One region of the Paracoccus sp. TD-10 genome, then DNA from elsewhere that is predicted to be linked to it. Evidence: riboswitches for the same ligand, from Rfam matches in the RefSeq annotation. Region 1 holds a riboswitch; the other holds the start of a gene.
The links. A riboswitch is a leader RNA that binds a small molecule or an ion and turns the genes downstream of it on or off. The one in region 1 is predicted to bind cobalamin.
Positions count from the first base shown of each region.

Region 1 (7,875 bases):
TCGGGCATGACCCTGCTGTGACCGTTTTTTGCCAGCGGGGCAAGCGTCATGGCATTCCGCCGGCGGCTTGTGCCGGGCCCCGATGTATATCAGACAGGGGCGAACGCGCGACGGGGAAGACCATGCAGGCATTGAAACGGATCGGCATCGACACCTACATGCTGCTGCTGATCGGCATGGTGCTGCTGGGGCTGCTGTTGCCCGCCCGCGGCATGGCGGCCGAGATCCTGCGCGGTGCGACCTTCTGGGCGGTGACGCTGCTGTTCTTCCTCTACGGCGCCAAGCTCGATCCGGCCTCGGTCCGGGCGGGGCTCTTGAACCTGCGGCTTCAGGGCCTGACCTTCGGCGCCACCTATGCGCTGTTCCCGGCCCTGGGCATCCTGCTGGCCATCCTGTTCGGCCGCGTGCTGGGCCCTGAACTGACGCTGGGACTGCTGTTCCTGGCCGTGCTGCCCTCGACGGTGCAAAGCTCGATCGCCTTCACCTCGATCGCGGGTGGCAACGTGCCGGCGGCGATCTGCGCCGCCTCGCTGTCGAACCTGGTGGGTGTGGTGCTGACGCCGCTGCTGGTCACGCATCTTCTGCATCAGGAGGGCGGCGGCGCCAGCCTGGACGCCATCCAGAAGATCGCGGTGCAGATCCTGCTGCCCTTCGTCGCAGGGCAATTGCTGCGGCGCTGGATCGGCGGCTTCGTCCAGCGCCACCGGCTCATGACCATGGTGGTGGACCGGGGCTCGATCCTGCTCATCGTCTATTCCGCCTTCGGCGCCGGCACCGTCGCGGGCATCTGGTCGGCGATCCCGCTGCCCGGGCTGGTGCTGTGCTTCCTGGTCACTGCGCTGCTGCTGGCCCTGGTCATGGGGGGCATGGTGGGCGCCGGGCGGCTGTTCCGCCTGCCGCCCCAGGACCAGGCGGTGCTGTTCTTCTGCGGCTCGACCAAGAGCCTCGCCAGCGGGCTGCCCATCGCCACGGCGATCTTCCCGGCGGCGACGGTGGGCGCTACCGTGCTGCCGGTGATGATCTATCACATGACGCAGCTGCTGGTCTGCTCGGCCATCGCGCAGCGGCTGGCGCGCAACCCGCGCGCCTAGAAGTCCCAGTCCTCATCCTCGGTCGCGACCGCCTTGCCGATGACATAGCTCGACCCCGAGCCGCTGAAGAAATCGTGGTTCTCGCTGTCCGGGGACAGGGCGGCCAGGATCGCCGGGCTGACCTCGCAGGCCTGCGGCGGGAACAGCGCCTCGTAGCCCAGGTTCTGCAAGGCCTTGTTGGCGTTGTAATGCAGGAAGGCCTTGACGTCCTCGGTCAGCCCGATGCCGTCATAAAGCTCTGCGGTGTATTTCGCCTCGATATCGTAGAGATCGAAGATCAGCGAAAAGGCGAAATCCTTCAGCGCCGCGCGCTCGGCCTCGCCCAGCCGCTCCAGCCCGCGCTGGTACTTGTAGCCGATGTAATAGCCATGCACAGCCTCGTCGCGGATAATGAGGCGGATCAGGTCGGCGGTATTGGTCAGCTTGGCGCGGCTCGACCAGTACATCGGCAGGTAGAAGCCGGAATAGAACAGGAAGCTTTCCAGGAACACGCTGGCGATCTTGCGCTTCAGAGGGTCCGAGCCGGCCTGGTATTCCTCCAGCACCAGCCGCGCCTTCTGCTGCAGATGCAGGTTTTCCTCGGCCCAGCGAAAGGCCGCGTCCACCTCGGGCGTCAGGCACAGCGTCGAGAAGATCGAGGAATAGGACCGCGCATGCACCGCCTCCATGAAGGCGATGTTGGACAGCACCGCCTCCTCATGCGGGGTCAGCGCATCGGGCATCATCGCCGGTGCGCCCAGGGTGTTCTGGATCGTGTCCAGAAGCGTCAGCCCGGTAAAGACGCGGATGGTCAATTCGCGCTCCTCGGGGCGCAGCGTGGCCCAGCTCTGCACGTCATTGGAAAGCGGCACCTTCTCGGGCAGCCAGAAGTTCACGGTCAGCCGGTTCCAGACCTCCAGATCCTTCTCGTCCTCCAGCCGGTTCCAGTTGATCGCCCGCAGGGGCGTCCGCTGCGCATGGTCCTTCATCCGAAGAGCCTTTCTTTCTTGTCCAAATATCCTCGGGGGTGCGGGGGCAGACAGCCCCCGCCTCAAAGCGTGCAGGAGACGCAGCCCTGCACCTCGGTGCCTTCCAGCGCGGTCTGGCGGAGCCGGATGTAATAGATCGTCTTGATGCCTTTCTTCCAGGCATGGATCTGGGCGCGGTTGATGTCGCGCGTGGTGGCCTCGGCCGGGAAGAACAGCGTCAGCGACAGGCCCTGGTCGACATGCTCGGTCGCCGCCGCATAGGTGTCGATGATCGCCTCGGGGCCGATCTCGTAGGCGTCGCGGTAATAGTCCAGGTTGTCGTTGTCCATGAAGGGCGCGGGGTAATAGACCCGGCCGATCTTGCCTTCCTTGCGGATCTCGATCTTGGCGACGATGGGATGGATCGAGCTGGTCGAGTTGTTGATGTAGCTGATCGAGCCCGTCGGCGGCACCGCCTGCAGGTTACGGTTGTAAAGCCCGTGCCGCATCACCGATTCCCGCAGCATGGCCCAATCCTCGCGGGTGGGCAGGCTGATGCCCGCGAAGACCCGCGCAACCTCGGGCAGCGAGGGCAGCCAGTCGCGCGTGACGTATTTGTCGAAGAACGAGCCGTCGGCATATTTCGACGTCTCGAAATCCTTGAAGGTCCGGCCCTTTTCCTGCGCAAGCCCGTTCGAGGCGCGGATGGCGTGATAGGCGACGGCGGCGAAATAGACGCTGGTGAACTCGATCCCCTCGGGGCTGCCGTAATGGATGCGCTCGCGCGCCAGGAAGCCGTGCAGGTTCATCTGGCCCAGGCCCACGGCATGCGCCTCGTCATTGCCGCGCCGGATCGAGGGCACGGCCTCGATCGCCGACATTTCCGACACCGCGGTCAGCGCCCGGATCGCCACCTCGACGGTCGCGCCGAAATCCGGCCCGTCCATGGTCGCGGCGATGTTCAGCGAGCCGAGATTGCATGAAATATCAGTGCCCAAATGGGAATAGCTCAGATCTTCGTTGAACGTGCTCGCCTCGTTCACCTGCAGGATCTCGCTGCACAGGTTCGACATGCTGATGCGGCCGGCGACCGGGTTGGCGCGGTTCACCGTGTCCTCGAACATGATATAGGGATAGCCGCTCTCGAACTGGATCTCGGCCAGGGTCTGGAAGAAGGCGCGGGCATTGATCTTCTTCTTCCTGATGCGCTTGTCGTCGACCATCTCGGCATATTTCTCGGTGACGGAAATCTCCGAGAAGGGCAGGCCGTAGACCCGCTCCACGTCATGGGGCGAGAACAGATACATGTCCTCGTTGCGCTTGGCGAGCTCGAAGGTCACGTCGGGGATGACCACGCCGAGCGACAGCGTCTTGATGCGGATCTTCTCGTCGGCATTCTCGCGCTTGGTGTCGAGGAAGCGCAGGATGTCGGGGTGATGCGCGTTCAGGTAGACCGCGCCGGCGCCCTGCCGCGCGCCCAGCTGGTTGGCATAGGAAAAGCTGTCCTCCAGCAGTTTCATTACCGGGATGACGCCCGAGGACTGGTTCTCGATCCCCTTGATCGGCGCGCCGGCCTCGCGCAGGTTGGTCAGCATCAGGGCGACGCCGCCGCCGCGCTTGGAAAGCTGCAGCGCCGAATTGATGCCGCGGCCGATGCTCTCCATGTTGTCCTCCAGCCGCAAGAGGAAGCACGAGATCAGCTCGCCCCGCGACTTCTTGCCGGCGTTCAGGAAGGTCGGCGTCGCCGGCTGGAAGCGGCCCGACAGGATTTCCTCCATGAAGCGCATGGCGAGATCCTCGTCGCCGCGCGCTAAGGCCAGCGCGACCATGACCACCCGGTCCTCGTAGCGTTCCAGATAGCGCCGCCCGTCGCGGGTCTTCAGCGTGTAGCTGGTATAATACTTGAAGGCGCCCAGGAAGGTCGGAAAGCGGAACTTCCGCGCATAGGCCGCGTCCCAGATCCGGTGCAGGAACTCGCGCGGATACTGCTCCAGGACTTCGGCCTCGTAATAGCCCTCGTCCACCAGATAGCCCAGCTTCTCGTCCAGCGAGTGGAAGAAGACGGTGTTCTGGTTGACATGCTGCAGGAAATACTGCCGCGCGGCCTTGCGATCCGCGTCGAAGCGGATGCGGCCCTCGCCGTCGTAAAGGTTCAGCATCGCGTTCAGCGCGTGATAGTCCAGCTCGGCCTTTACGCCATCGTCAAGCATTCCGTCCCCCAGAATTTCTCAAGCCCCGCCCGGACGCGGGAAAGATCATTGTCGTCGCCCGCCAGCTCGAAGCGGTAAAGCACGGGCACGTTGCATTTTGCGGCGATCACCCTGGCCGACAGGGCGAAGGCGGTGCCGAAATTGCGGTTGCCGCTGCCGATCACGCCGCGCAGCAGGCCGCGGCGGGCGGGATCGTTCAGAAAACGGATCACCTGTTTCGGCACCGCGCCGCGTCCCTCGCCATCGGCATAGGTCGGGCAGATCAGCACATAGGGCGCCGCGGGCTGCGGCAGCGCGTCGCGCGGCGAGACCGGAATGCGCCCGGCCGCCAGCCCCAGCCGCGCGACGAAGCGCGCGGTGTTCCCCGAGGCCGAGGAATAATAGACCAGCCCGCCCATGGCGCCGGTCAGGACAGCCGGCCGATCATGTCGGGCCGGAAGCCCGCCCAATGCGCATCGCCGGCGACGACCACCGGGGCCTGACGATAGCCCAGCGAGGCGACCAGCTCCATCGCCGCCTCGTCCTCGGTCAGGTCGACCAGCCGATAAGCCAGGCCGCGCGCGTCGAGCGCCCGCGTGGTGGCGGTGCATTGCACGCAGGCGGGCTTGGAGTAAACGGTGATGGGCATGGCCCGGCTCCTTCTGTTCTGTCGGCAAGAGAGGGCCGGGCCGATGGACATGCCACCGGACCCTGTTCCAGCCCCGCGCCCGCCGCACGGTTTCGTTCTTTCGCGCCATGGCAGGTCTTCTGACTTGCGGGTCTCGGCTCGGCCGGCCTTCCCGGAGCCTGGGCTCCAGTGGCATTCCAGCGTCGCTCGCCGCTTACAGCTGCGGGGGCAGTGCCGGCTTTTCACCGGCTTCCCTTTTCATCCCCGAGTCGGCCCCAGGGCAACCATGACCCCCGCAGTTAGCCACGGGTCACAGGCCGGGTCAATCCAGATTTAGTGGGCGATGGCACTGTTCTTAGAACATCTGGTGGGTCGCCGGGATCGCGGGCAGGGGCTGGATATGCTGCCGGCGGCGGCGATGACGGGCCATGGCGCGGGCGCAGCACCCGGCAGACTGTTGGATTATGGCAACAGGCGAGGTTGCGGAGCCGGGAAATGACGCTGCGTCGTTTGACAAGGTATGACAATTTGTCCTCTTGCGTTGATCAAGCGCAGCCGGACCGCGGTTTCACCCCGCTTTCCGCTGCGCGAACGCGCAAGCCATTGATGAGCCAGCACCTTCCTGTCGTTTCCGCCTTGAGGCGGTTGCGACTCATCTTTCGTGCCGGGATCAACCCATGAACAAAACCCATCCCAAACCGCCTGCCTCGGGGTCAGCCGCGCAATTGCTGCCGACCCTGGGCTTGCTGCCCGTGCTGGCCATCTCGGCCGGCGTGGCCGGCCCCGCCCAGGCGCAGGATACCGTAACCCTGGACACGGTGGTCATCCGCCGCCAGCAGGGCAACGAGGCCGAGACCAGCTACAAGGTCACCGAGAGCGCCTCGGACAAGGCCACCGCGCCGCTGCTCGACACGCCCAAGACCGTGACCGTCGTCACCGCGCGCCAGATCGAGGAGCGCGGCCAGACCTCGGTCGCGGACGTGCTGCGCACAACGCCGGGCGTCACCCTGGGCGCGGGCGAGGGCGGCGTGCCGCAGGGCGTGCGCCCCTATATCCGCGGCTTCGAGGCCAGCCAGGACATGCTGGTCGACGGCATGCGCAACGCCTCGCGCACGCAATACGAGGCCTTCAACCTGGAATCGATCGAGATCAGCAAGGGTCCGGGCGGCGTCTATTCCGGCGCCGGTTCGACCGGCGGCACCATCAGCCTGAACAGCAAGACCCCGCAGCCGGGCGCCTTTGACGAGGTGGCGCTGTCCTATGGCACCGGCAACTATGTCCGCGGCACGCTGGATTCGAACCGTGAATTCGGCGCGATCGGCCTGCGCCTGAACCTGATGGGGCAGCACGCCGACGATCTGGGCGGGCGCGACGGCGTCGAGTCCCGGCGCTTCGGCGTGGCGCCCAGCATCAGCTATCGCCTGACCGACGACAGCAAGATCACCGCCGGGCTGTATTACTACAAGGACGAGGATACGCCCGATTACGGCGTGCCGATGTCCAATGCGAGCACGCCGGCGGCATGGCGGCGTGGTTCGGGCACCAGCGTCGACCCGTTCCTGCCGGCCGATGTCGAGCCCGATACCTTCTACGGCCTGCACGCGCGCGATTTCCGCGATCTCGAATCCGCCTCGGGCTATGTGAAGTTCGAACATGCCTTCTCGGACAGCCTGCGGCTGACCACGGCCCTGCGCAAGGCGCGCGACACCAACACCTATGTCGTGACCTCGCCGACCTCGGGCAGCGACGGGCTGGTGTCGCGCAGTTCCAAGGCTTCGGACCGGGTGAACGAGACCGTGTCGTTCAACGCCCAGCTTTCGGGCGAGGCACGGGCCTGGGGCGTCGAGCATCGCTTCGCGGTCGGGGTGGACATCGCCAATTCCCGCGCCGCCACCCGCCGGCTGGCGGTGAACAATCCCGACCCGATGCCGACCTCGCCCTATGAGAATCCGAATCCCGGCGCGTTCTGGGGCGGCAGCATCGAGCGCGGCGGCGAGACCGGCTACAGCACCACCAAGTCGCGCGGCGTCTACGCGCTGGACACCATCACCTTCACCCCGCAATGGGAGGCGACGGTGGGGCTACGCTGGGACGATTACAGCGTCGACAGCGTCACCCATGCGACCGAGGATGATCCACGCGCGAGCAACGACAACGATTCCGATTTCCTGAACGGGATGCTGGGCGTGGTTTACAAGCCGGTGCCCAATGGCTCGATCTATGCCTCGGCCAGCACCTCCTCGAACCCGGCGGGCGAAGGCGCGGGCACCGGCGGCAGCAATGCCTCGGACGATCTGGACAGCCTCGATCCCGAGCGCAGCGTGAATTACGAGATCGGCACGAAATGGCTGGTGCTGAACGATCAGCTTGAGCTGAGCGCGGCGCTGTTCAGGACCGAAAAGGACAATGCCCGCGTCACCAACGCCCTGGGCGAGACCGAAAATATCGGCAATACCACCGCCAAGGGCATCGAGCTGGGCTTTGCCGGCCAGCTCACCGAGCGCTGGGGCATCTGGGGCGGCTATGTCTATCAGGACGTCAAGCTGAAGGACGGCGGCTGGAGTACGCCGCGCGGCGGCGGCGATCCCTATCCGAACCCCGCCACCGGCAAGCAGGTCGTGAAGATCCCGCGCAACAGTTTCTCGCTGTGGACGACCTATGACTACAGCCCGGAACTGACGCTGGGCGGCGGCGTGACCTATACCGGCAAGCGCATGGCCAGCTATTCGCAGAACGGCGATGCCGATGCCGGCCTGCCGTCAAGCTGGCGCACCGACCTGATGGCGGCCTATCGGCTGAACGAGGCCACGGCGTTGCAGCTCAACATCAACAACGTCTTCGACCGCCAGATCTATACCGACTCGCATAGCGGGCAATTCGCCAATATCGAGCCGGGGCGGAATTTCGTGCTGACGCTGAAGCACGCGTTCTGAGGATCGCGTCGCCACCGCTTCGGGGACGGCTTTCGGGCCGTTCCCTCTCGCTCGCGCTGCGGGCATTCCCAAAATCCGACAAAAACG
Region 1 covers NZ_CP182419.1:696,747-704,621, forward strand. The annotation lists gene ACNKFW_RS14380 (PLP-dependent aminotransferase family protein) at 1-8, opposite strand, end outside; gene ACNKFW_RS14385 (bile acid:sodium symporter family protein) at 123-1,091, shown strand; gene nrdF (class 1b ribonucleoside-diphosphate reductase subunit beta) at 1,088-2,059, opposite strand; gene nrdE (class 1b ribonucleoside-diphosphate reductase subunit alpha) at 2,122-4,248, opposite strand; gene nrdI (class Ib ribonucleoside-diphosphate reductase assembly flavoprotein NrdI) at 4,230-4,646, opposite strand; gene nrdH (glutaredoxin-like protein NrdH) at 4,655-4,876, opposite strand; cobalamin riboswitch at 4,968-5,159, opposite strand; gene ACNKFW_RS14410 (TonB-dependent receptor) at 5,533-7,788, shown strand.

Region 2 (7,875 bases), on a different replicon from region 1:
CCGAGTTGAACGACGACCCGCGCGTGGAATGGGCCGCGCCGGTGGGTTTCGGCGACTTCCATGCCGGCTACCCGATCGTCGGCACCACCACCACCCTGATCGAGGGCACCGCGGGCGGCTTTTCCCGGGGCGGGATGTTCAGGACCGAGGGCGAGGCCGTCGTCGGCTCGGCCGTGCCGCTGCAACCGGGCGAGACGATCGTGCCGACCCATGGTCAGGTCGAACAGGGCGGGCACGAACACGAAGGCGTCCGGTATCGGGTCAGCGGCCGGCTGAACCCGACCGGCACGCCCTGGGACCGGGCGATCCTGGTGCCGATCCAGGCGGTCTGGCATGTGCATGGCATGGGCCTTGCGCCCGGCCACGACGAACACGGGCAGAGGCAGGGGCACGGGCACGAGGATGAACATGCCGGACACGACCACGCCGGACACGACGCCGCGCATGAAAACGACGAGGCGCATGGCCATCGCGGCCTGGATGCCGATGCGCCCCTGGACGAGGACTGGCACCGCGGCGCGCTGCCCGGCCTGCCGGCCGTCCTGGTCAAGCCCAGGACCATCGCCGACGCCTACAGGCTGCGCCAGGATTATCGCGCGGACGGCCGGACGCTTGCGGTCTTTCCGGGCGAAGTCCTGACCAGCCTTTATGCGACGCTGGGCGATGCCCGGCAGGTGCTGGCGGTCATCGCTTCCGGGACGCAGCTTCTGGTCGCGGCGGCGCTGCTGATGGTGACGGTGATCCATGTCGGCCAGCGCCGGCGGCAGATCGGCGCATTGCGGGCCTTTGGCGCGCCGCGGTCGGCAGTGTTCGGGATCGTCTGGCTTGAATTGTCCATGCTGGTCGGGCTTGGCATCCTGCTGGGCTACGGCGGCGGCTACCTGGCCGCCAGCCTGCTGTCGCGCGCCTTCGCCATGCAGCGCGGCTTCAGCCTGCCGGTCGGCTTCACGCCCGAGGATGGCGCGACGCTGGCGATCCTGGTCGCGGCCGCGGCGCTTCTGGCGGCGCTGCCGGCCTGGCTGGCCTATCGCCAGTCGCCGGCCGCCGCCTTGCGCGGCTGACCGCCGACCGGGTTCCGCCGACAGGACGACTCCTCGACGCCACTTCATATTTGCGATTTAGACCACTGAAAATCATCTATATATTTTCAAGCATCAAAGAGATTGGCGCCGTGGACCGCCAACCGACCGCGACATCCCGACGGCATGGTCGCCAGCAGCGAAATTGCCGCGCTCACCCGAAATCACGCGGGCAAGCAAGGGGAAAACCTGGCGATTCCGACAGGTTGCCGGTTTTCCCTGCATGATGAATTCTTGGTCATCGACGCTCTTGCTTGTTTGTCGCGTTTCCTCGGTATCTGGGTTCATTTCGATGTTCTATGCTGCGCTTTTGGTCCTGCTGACCCTGTCCGCCGCCGGCACCCACCTGGCGCTGACCGGCCCTTCGGAAAGCCATGCCGGCACCGCCCATCCGGCAAGCGCCACCGCACCCCACAGCGTCCCCGAGATCGACCTGTTCGCGGGTGCATCGGTCCTGATGATCGCGGTGATCGTCGGGCTTCTGCTTTGGGAATGGCGCCGGCGTTCGGCCAACCCGTGACCGACAGCGCCGACCCCTCGGACCCGGCCGCGGTTGGCGGCGCCGGCCCGGATCATGGGCAGGCGGAGGCGCCGGCGCCGCAAGCGCCCCTTCTTGCAAGCGGCTGGCGCAGGCTTGGCCTTTTCGCCGCCCTGCTGCTGGGCGAGCTGCTGATCGTCGCCTTCTGCTACCAGTTCCTGGTCGAGATCGAATGCACGGATTTCCAGACGCCGCGGGCCTGCCTTGCGCTGCGCGAGGGGCTGGGACGGCTGCTTGCCCTGGCCCTGCTTGCCGGGCTGGCGATGACCGCGCGGCGCCAGCTGTTCGGCTTCCTGGGCGCGGGCGGCATCGGCGCGGGCGACCTGTCGCCCGGCACCGCAGCGGCCGCGATGCTGGCGGGGCTGGCGATCATGCTGCTGCCGGTGCTTTGGGGCGACATGACCGCCAGCCTGGCGCCGCTTGCCCTGGCCCTTGCCGCGGGCGCCGCCGTTTCGGTCGCAGCGGCGCTGGCCGGGACCGCGCCCATCGCCTGCTGGCTTTCGGTGCTGCGCCGGGGCGGCCCCTGGCTGTGGGCGGCCATGGGGATCGCGCTGCTCTCGCCGGAACTGACCGGGCTTTTCAACGGCACCTGGGGCTGGCCGCCCCTGACCGCCGCCACCTTCGAGCTGGTGCTGCGCCTGCTTGCCCTGCTGCCCGGCAGGGTCGTGGCCGCCCCGAACGAGATGGTGATCGGCTTTGACGATTTCCTCATCCGCGTGGGCGACCCATGCTCGGGCATGCAAGGCTTTGCGCTCATCACCCTGGTGATGGCCGGGTTCATCGCGCTCGAGCGGCGGCGCCTGCGCCTGCCTCTGGCACTGGTGCTGCTGCCGGTCGGGCTGCTGGCCAGTTTCGGCCTCAACGTGCTGCGCATCGCGGCCCTGATCTGGATCGGGGCGCGCATATCGCCCGACCTGGCGGTCAATGCCTTTCACAGCTACGCGGGCTGGCTGCTGTTCACCCTGCTGAGCATCGGGATGATCGGCGCGGCGCATCTGGTGCCGGCGCTGTGGCGCGGCGAAAAACCCGGCCCGGCCTTTGGCGCAAAGACAGCCGCCTTCCGGCACGATCCGGTCAGCGCGATGCTGGTGCCGCTGCTGGTCCTGCTGCTCTCGGGGCTTTTCGTATCGACATTCTTCACCAATCCCGAGGCGGCCTACCCATACCGGGTGCCGGCGATGGGCGCGGGGCTGGTCCTGTTCCTTCCGGTCTGGGCCCGGCTCGACTGGCGCGTCGATCCATTGCCGCTGCTGGCGGGCGTCGCGGTCGGTATCATGTGGATTGCCGCCGGCGTCGCTGCGGGGGCCGAGCCGGCCCCGCCGCCCTTCGCCGGGCTCGGGCTTGCGGCGGCAAGCTGGATCGTCCTGCGCCTGGTCGGCACCGTGCTGCTGGTACCCCTGATCGAGGAGGCGGCCTTCCGGGGCTACCTGCTGGGCCACCTGCTGAAACTGCCCGGCCCGGCCGGCCAGGCAGGGGCCGTTCTGGTTTCCTCGGCCGCCTTCGCGCTGCTCCATGACAGCGGCGCGGCGGCCTTCGTCGCCGGGCTGGCCTTTGCCGCGGTCTACAAGCGCCGCGGCAGGTTGACCGACGCGGTATGGGCGCATGCGGCGGCGAACCTCGTGGTCTTCGCCGCCGCGGCGGCCAGCGGCAACTGGGCATTGATCTGAACACGGGCGCGACGACGGAAAAGCGACGCCCCAAGGGATCGGGGCGTCGCGGGCAGGCCGGGGAGCGTTGAGCGAACCCACCGAAGGCGGGCGACCCGCAGCCCGATCCCGGCCTATCCTGCGGCGAACTGGTTCATGGGATTGGCATGCCCGCCCGCCTTCAGCGCGCGTTCGCCCGCCACCATCTCCTTGAACGTGTCGCCCAGGTCCGAGCCGACCTCGTGCTGGTGCCTGACCGCCGAGATGCCGCGGCGGATCTCCTCGCGCTGCACGGTCTGCACATAGGCCAACATCTTTTCCGCGCCGAAATTGCCGCGGCTGAGTTCGTCCACCGGCTTGGCGGTCAGGTGGAAGGTCGCAGCATGGTCAGGTTGCGGAACACGCCCGCGCGGGCCGATATGTCGGCCTGGAAGCGTTGCAGCCGGGCGTCGGCCTCGCGGCCCAGGCCGGTATCGTCGAAATCGGGCTTCATCAGCGCACTCCCGTCACGATGGTCGGCCTTGCCGATCCGGCCCTCGGCCAGCCATTGCGCCCGCAGCTGCTTGCGCAGGCTCAGCGTCCAGTTGAAGCCGGGCGCGTTGTTATGGGTCAGCTTGGCATCGGGCACCGCCTTGCGGATCTCGGCCACCATGCCGGCGATCTTGTCCACGTTGGGCGTATCGGTCTCGATCCACAACAGGTCGGCGCCGCCCAAGGTCAGCGAGGCGATGCAATCCTCGATCACGCGCCGGCGCCCCGTGCCCTCGCGGATCGGGTTTGCGTCCATGATCGGCTCCACCTTCAGCCATTTGATGTATTGCCGAAAAGGTCTTTCTGCTCATGATGCTTCCTTTCCGCATGATCGGTCCGGGAATCGGCAGGCGCGGCCGGCGGCAAGGCGGGGCATCCGGGGCAAGCGGCCCGCCAAAGGGAGCAAGCGTGCGGATGATGTCCATCGGGGCCCCTCAGTCCAGCGCGTTCAGCACGGCATAGGCCGGCAGGGTGATAAAATCGGGCAAGGTCTCGGCCGTCGCCGCCTCTCGCAGGATGCGCGCGGCCGCGGCGTAATGGCCGCGATGGAGCCCGTTCGGGCCCAGCCGGTCGAGGATGCGGACGATCTCGGCTTGCATCAGATCGCCCTGCCATGCGGCGCTCTCCAGCGCGACCGCGGCGCAGCCATTGCCACAGCTGGGCACGGCTGATCTCGGCGGTGGCGGCATCCTCCATCATGTTTCGGATCGGCACCGCACCGCGGCCCGACAGCCATTGCGCCAGGTATTCGACGCAGACCTGGATGTTCAGCCGCACGCCCGCCTCGGTGATCCGGCCCTGATGCGGGTTCAGCAGCATCGCGGGCTCGCTATGGCTGAAGATATGGTCCCAGCAGCCCGATGATCTCGACCCGGCGATCCTCCAGCGCCGGCGGAACGAAGGCGGCCTGCCAGATGCCCTGCCGGATCTCGCGCGTTTGCGGCAGATAGTCGGGCAGATCGCGCCCGGTCGATGCGGTCCGGAACTGGCTCTATGCCCGGCGCAATTACGTCGATAGGCTGGACCGCGCGGCCGAGAAACTGGCCGAGGCACTGGCGCTGCACCGCAACGAGCCACATATGGCGCTGACCGGCCGGCTGGCCGCGCATGGCATCGCGGTGCGCATCCTGCCCGCCCCGGTCAGGGGCGAGCAGCTGCGCCGCTTCGACCCGCACCGGCGCGAGCTGATGCTGTCCGAACTGCTGGGGCAGTCCAGCCGCCGGTTCCAGATCGGCGCGCTACGACGTGGAACTGCTGGGCCACCGCTTCGGTGCCAGTTTCGAGCAGACCGCGCATCGTATGTCCACGCTGCAACGCCCCGAGGCGCGCGGCATCCCGTTCTTCTTCGTGCGGCTGGACCGGGCCGGGGGCAGCCGTGGCGCGGCAGCGGCAAGCCGGCCGGCCATGCTGCCGCTTGCCAGCGCCCGCGCCAGAAGCTAGGGAAGGCGCGTCGGTTTCCGCAAGGAATTGAAAGGGAATCCGCCGGGGCGCCCGCAGGCGTCCCGAACCGGAACTGCCCCCGCAACTGTAGGCGGCGAGCAGGATGCGAGAATGCCACTGTGGCCCCGCGCCATGGGAAGGCCGCATCCCTGCCGTGACCCGCCAGTCAGGAGACCTGCCGACGACGTTTGACCAATCCGAGCGGGTCGGCTCGGGAGGGGTTGCGACCGGCATTCGCCCGGTCTCCATCCGCTCATCCGGCCTGTTCATGATGTAGCGGAAGGAAACATCATGCCAAGGCTCACCACGGCGATGATCGCCACGTTCACCCTGGCGCCGATGGCGGCGTTCGGGGCCACCGAATACCCGCTGACGCTGACCAGCTGCGGCCACGAAGTCACTTTCGACAAGGCGCCCGAAAGCGTCGTCAGCGTCGGGCAAAGCACGACCGAGATCCTCTACATGCTGGGGCTGGCCGACAAGGTGGCGGGCACGGCGCTGTGGATCAACCCGGTCCTGCCCGAATTTGCCGAGGCGGATGCCGGGGTCGAGCGGCTGGCCGACAACGCCCCCAGCTTCGAAAGCGTGCTGGCCAAGAAGCCTGGGCTGGTGGTCACGGCCTATGAATGGATGATCGGCCCGCAGGGCGTGGTCGGCACACGCGAGATGTTCGACGACGCGCAGATCCCCAGCTGGATCATGCCCACCGAATGCGTCGGCAAGGACAATACGCAAAGCATGGACGGCGCGCGCTCGGTCCTGTTCGACACCGCGCTGCTCTACCAGGGCATCGAGGAACTGGCGGCGATCTTCGACGTGCAGGATCGCGGGGCCGCGGTGATCGCCGACCTGAAGGCGCGCGAGGCGGCGGCGGTCGAGCGGGCGCAGGCGCTGGACCTGCCCGAAACGGTGTCGGGCCTGTTCTGGTATTCCTCGGCCGAGATCGAGATCGACCCCTATGTCGCGGGTGCCAATGGCGTGCCGGGCTGGATGATGTCCAAGCTGGGGGTCAGGAACGTCGTCGCCTCGGCCGAGGAATGGCCGACCGTGGGCTGGGAAACCATCAGCAAGGCCAATCCCAGCTTCATCGTCGCCGCCGAGATGAACCGGCGCCGCTTTCCGGCCGACGACATCGCCGTCAAGCGGGATTTCCTGACCTCGGACCCGGTGACGAGCGAGATGGGGGCGGTAAAGAACGACCGCATCCTGACCATGCCGGCCAATGCGATGGACCCCTCGGTGCGCGCGATCTATGCGCTGGAATCGCTGGCTGACTCGCTGGCCGGGTTCGACCTGAAATGAGGGCGCGCGCCGCGACCCGCAGCACGGGGCGCAATCGGGGCTGGCTGTGGCTGGCCCCCGCCGTGCTGGTCGCGGCGCTGCTCTTCGGAACGGCGGTGGGCGAGACGCGCATTCCGCTGGCCACCGTCATCGAGGTGCTGGCGGTCAAGGCCGGGCTTGGCTCGGCCGCGCTCGACCCGATCGATGCCAGCGTGATCTGGCATTACCGGCTGTCGCGGGCGGTGGTCGCGGCCTGCGGCGGCGCAAGCCTGGCGCTGTCGGGGCTGATCCTGCAGGCGCTGCTGCGCAACCCGCTGGCCGAGCCCTATCTGCTGGGGATTTCGGCCGGGGCCTCGACCGGGGCGGTCACGGTCGCGGTGGCGGGGATCGGCGCGGGGCTGCTCAGCATGTCGGCGGGCGCCTTTGCCGGGGCACTGACCGCCTTCGCGCTGGTGGCGGCGCTGGCGCGCGCCGCCGGCGGCGGGACCGGGATGCGCGGCGCCGGGGTCATCATCCTGGCGGGCATCGCCGGCTCGCAGATGTTCAACGCGCTGACCGCGCTGATCATCGCGCAATCGGCCAGCGCCGAGCAGGCGCGCGGCATCATGTTCTGGCTGCTGGGCAACCTGTCCGGCGTGCGCTGGCCCGACAGCTGGGTCGCGGTCCCGATGGCGGCGCTGGCGCTGGGGGTGGCGCTGTGGCATGCGCGCGCGCTCGACGCCTTTGCCTTCGGCGCGGAAAGCGCCGCGTCGCTGGGCATCGACCTGCGGCGCACGCAGGTGCTGCTGATCGGAACGGCCTCGCTGGCGACGGCGATCATGGTCTCGATCGCCGGGGCCATCGGCTTCGTCGGGCTGGTGGTGCCGCATGCGATGCGCATCCTCGTCGGGCCGCGCCATGCCAGGCTGGTCCCGGCGACGGCGCTGGCGGGGGCGGTGTTCCTGGTGCTGTCCGACGTCGTCTCGCGCATCGTCATTCCCGGCCAGGTGCTGCCCATCGGCGTCATCACCGCGCTGGTCGGCGCGCCCGCCTTTGCCGTGGTCATGATCCGGGGAAGGCAACGATGACGCCCATCCTGGAAGCCGTCGGCGCCAGCCATGCCGTGCGCGGCCGCGAGATCCTGTCCGACATCAGCCTGCGCCTGCATCCGGGCGAGACCCTGGGCCTGATCGGGCCGAACGGATCGGGCAAGTCGACGCTGATGGGGATGATGGCGGGCCTGCTGCGCCCCAGCCGCGGAGAGATCCGGCTGGAAGGCCGTCCCATGGCCCGGCTGGGCCGGCGGCAGATCGCGCGGCGGCTGGCGCTGGTCGCGCAATCGGCCGAGACGGCCGAACGGATCACCGTGCGCGATGCGGTG
Region 2 covers NZ_CP182420.1:600,616-608,490, reverse strand. The annotation lists gene ACNKFW_RS21700 (FtsX-like permease family protein) at 1-1,061, shown strand, start outside; gene ACNKFW_RS21695 (hypothetical protein) at 1,155-1,367, opposite strand; gene ACNKFW_RS21690 (hypothetical protein) at 1,372-1,599, shown strand; gene xrtE (exosortase E/protease, VPEID-CTERM system) at 1,596-3,284, shown strand; partial or broken gene ACNKFW_RS21680 (isocitrate lyase) at 3,398-4,080, opposite strand; gene ACNKFW_RS21675 (hypothetical protein) at 4,065-4,526, opposite strand; gene ACNKFW_RS21670 (short-chain fatty acyl-CoA regulator family protein) at 5,040-5,234, shown strand; cobalamin riboswitch at 5,229-5,432, shown strand; gene ACNKFW_RS21665 (ABC transporter substrate-binding protein) at 5,526-6,536, shown strand; gene ACNKFW_RS21660 (FecCD family ABC transporter permease) at 6,533-7,582, shown strand; gene ACNKFW_RS21655 (ABC transporter ATP-binding protein) at 7,579-7,875, shown strand, end outside.
Region 2: another riboswitch for cobalamin. It lies ahead of ACNKFW_RS21665 (ABC transporter substrate-binding protein); the one in region 1 lies ahead of nrdH (glutaredoxin-like protein NrdH).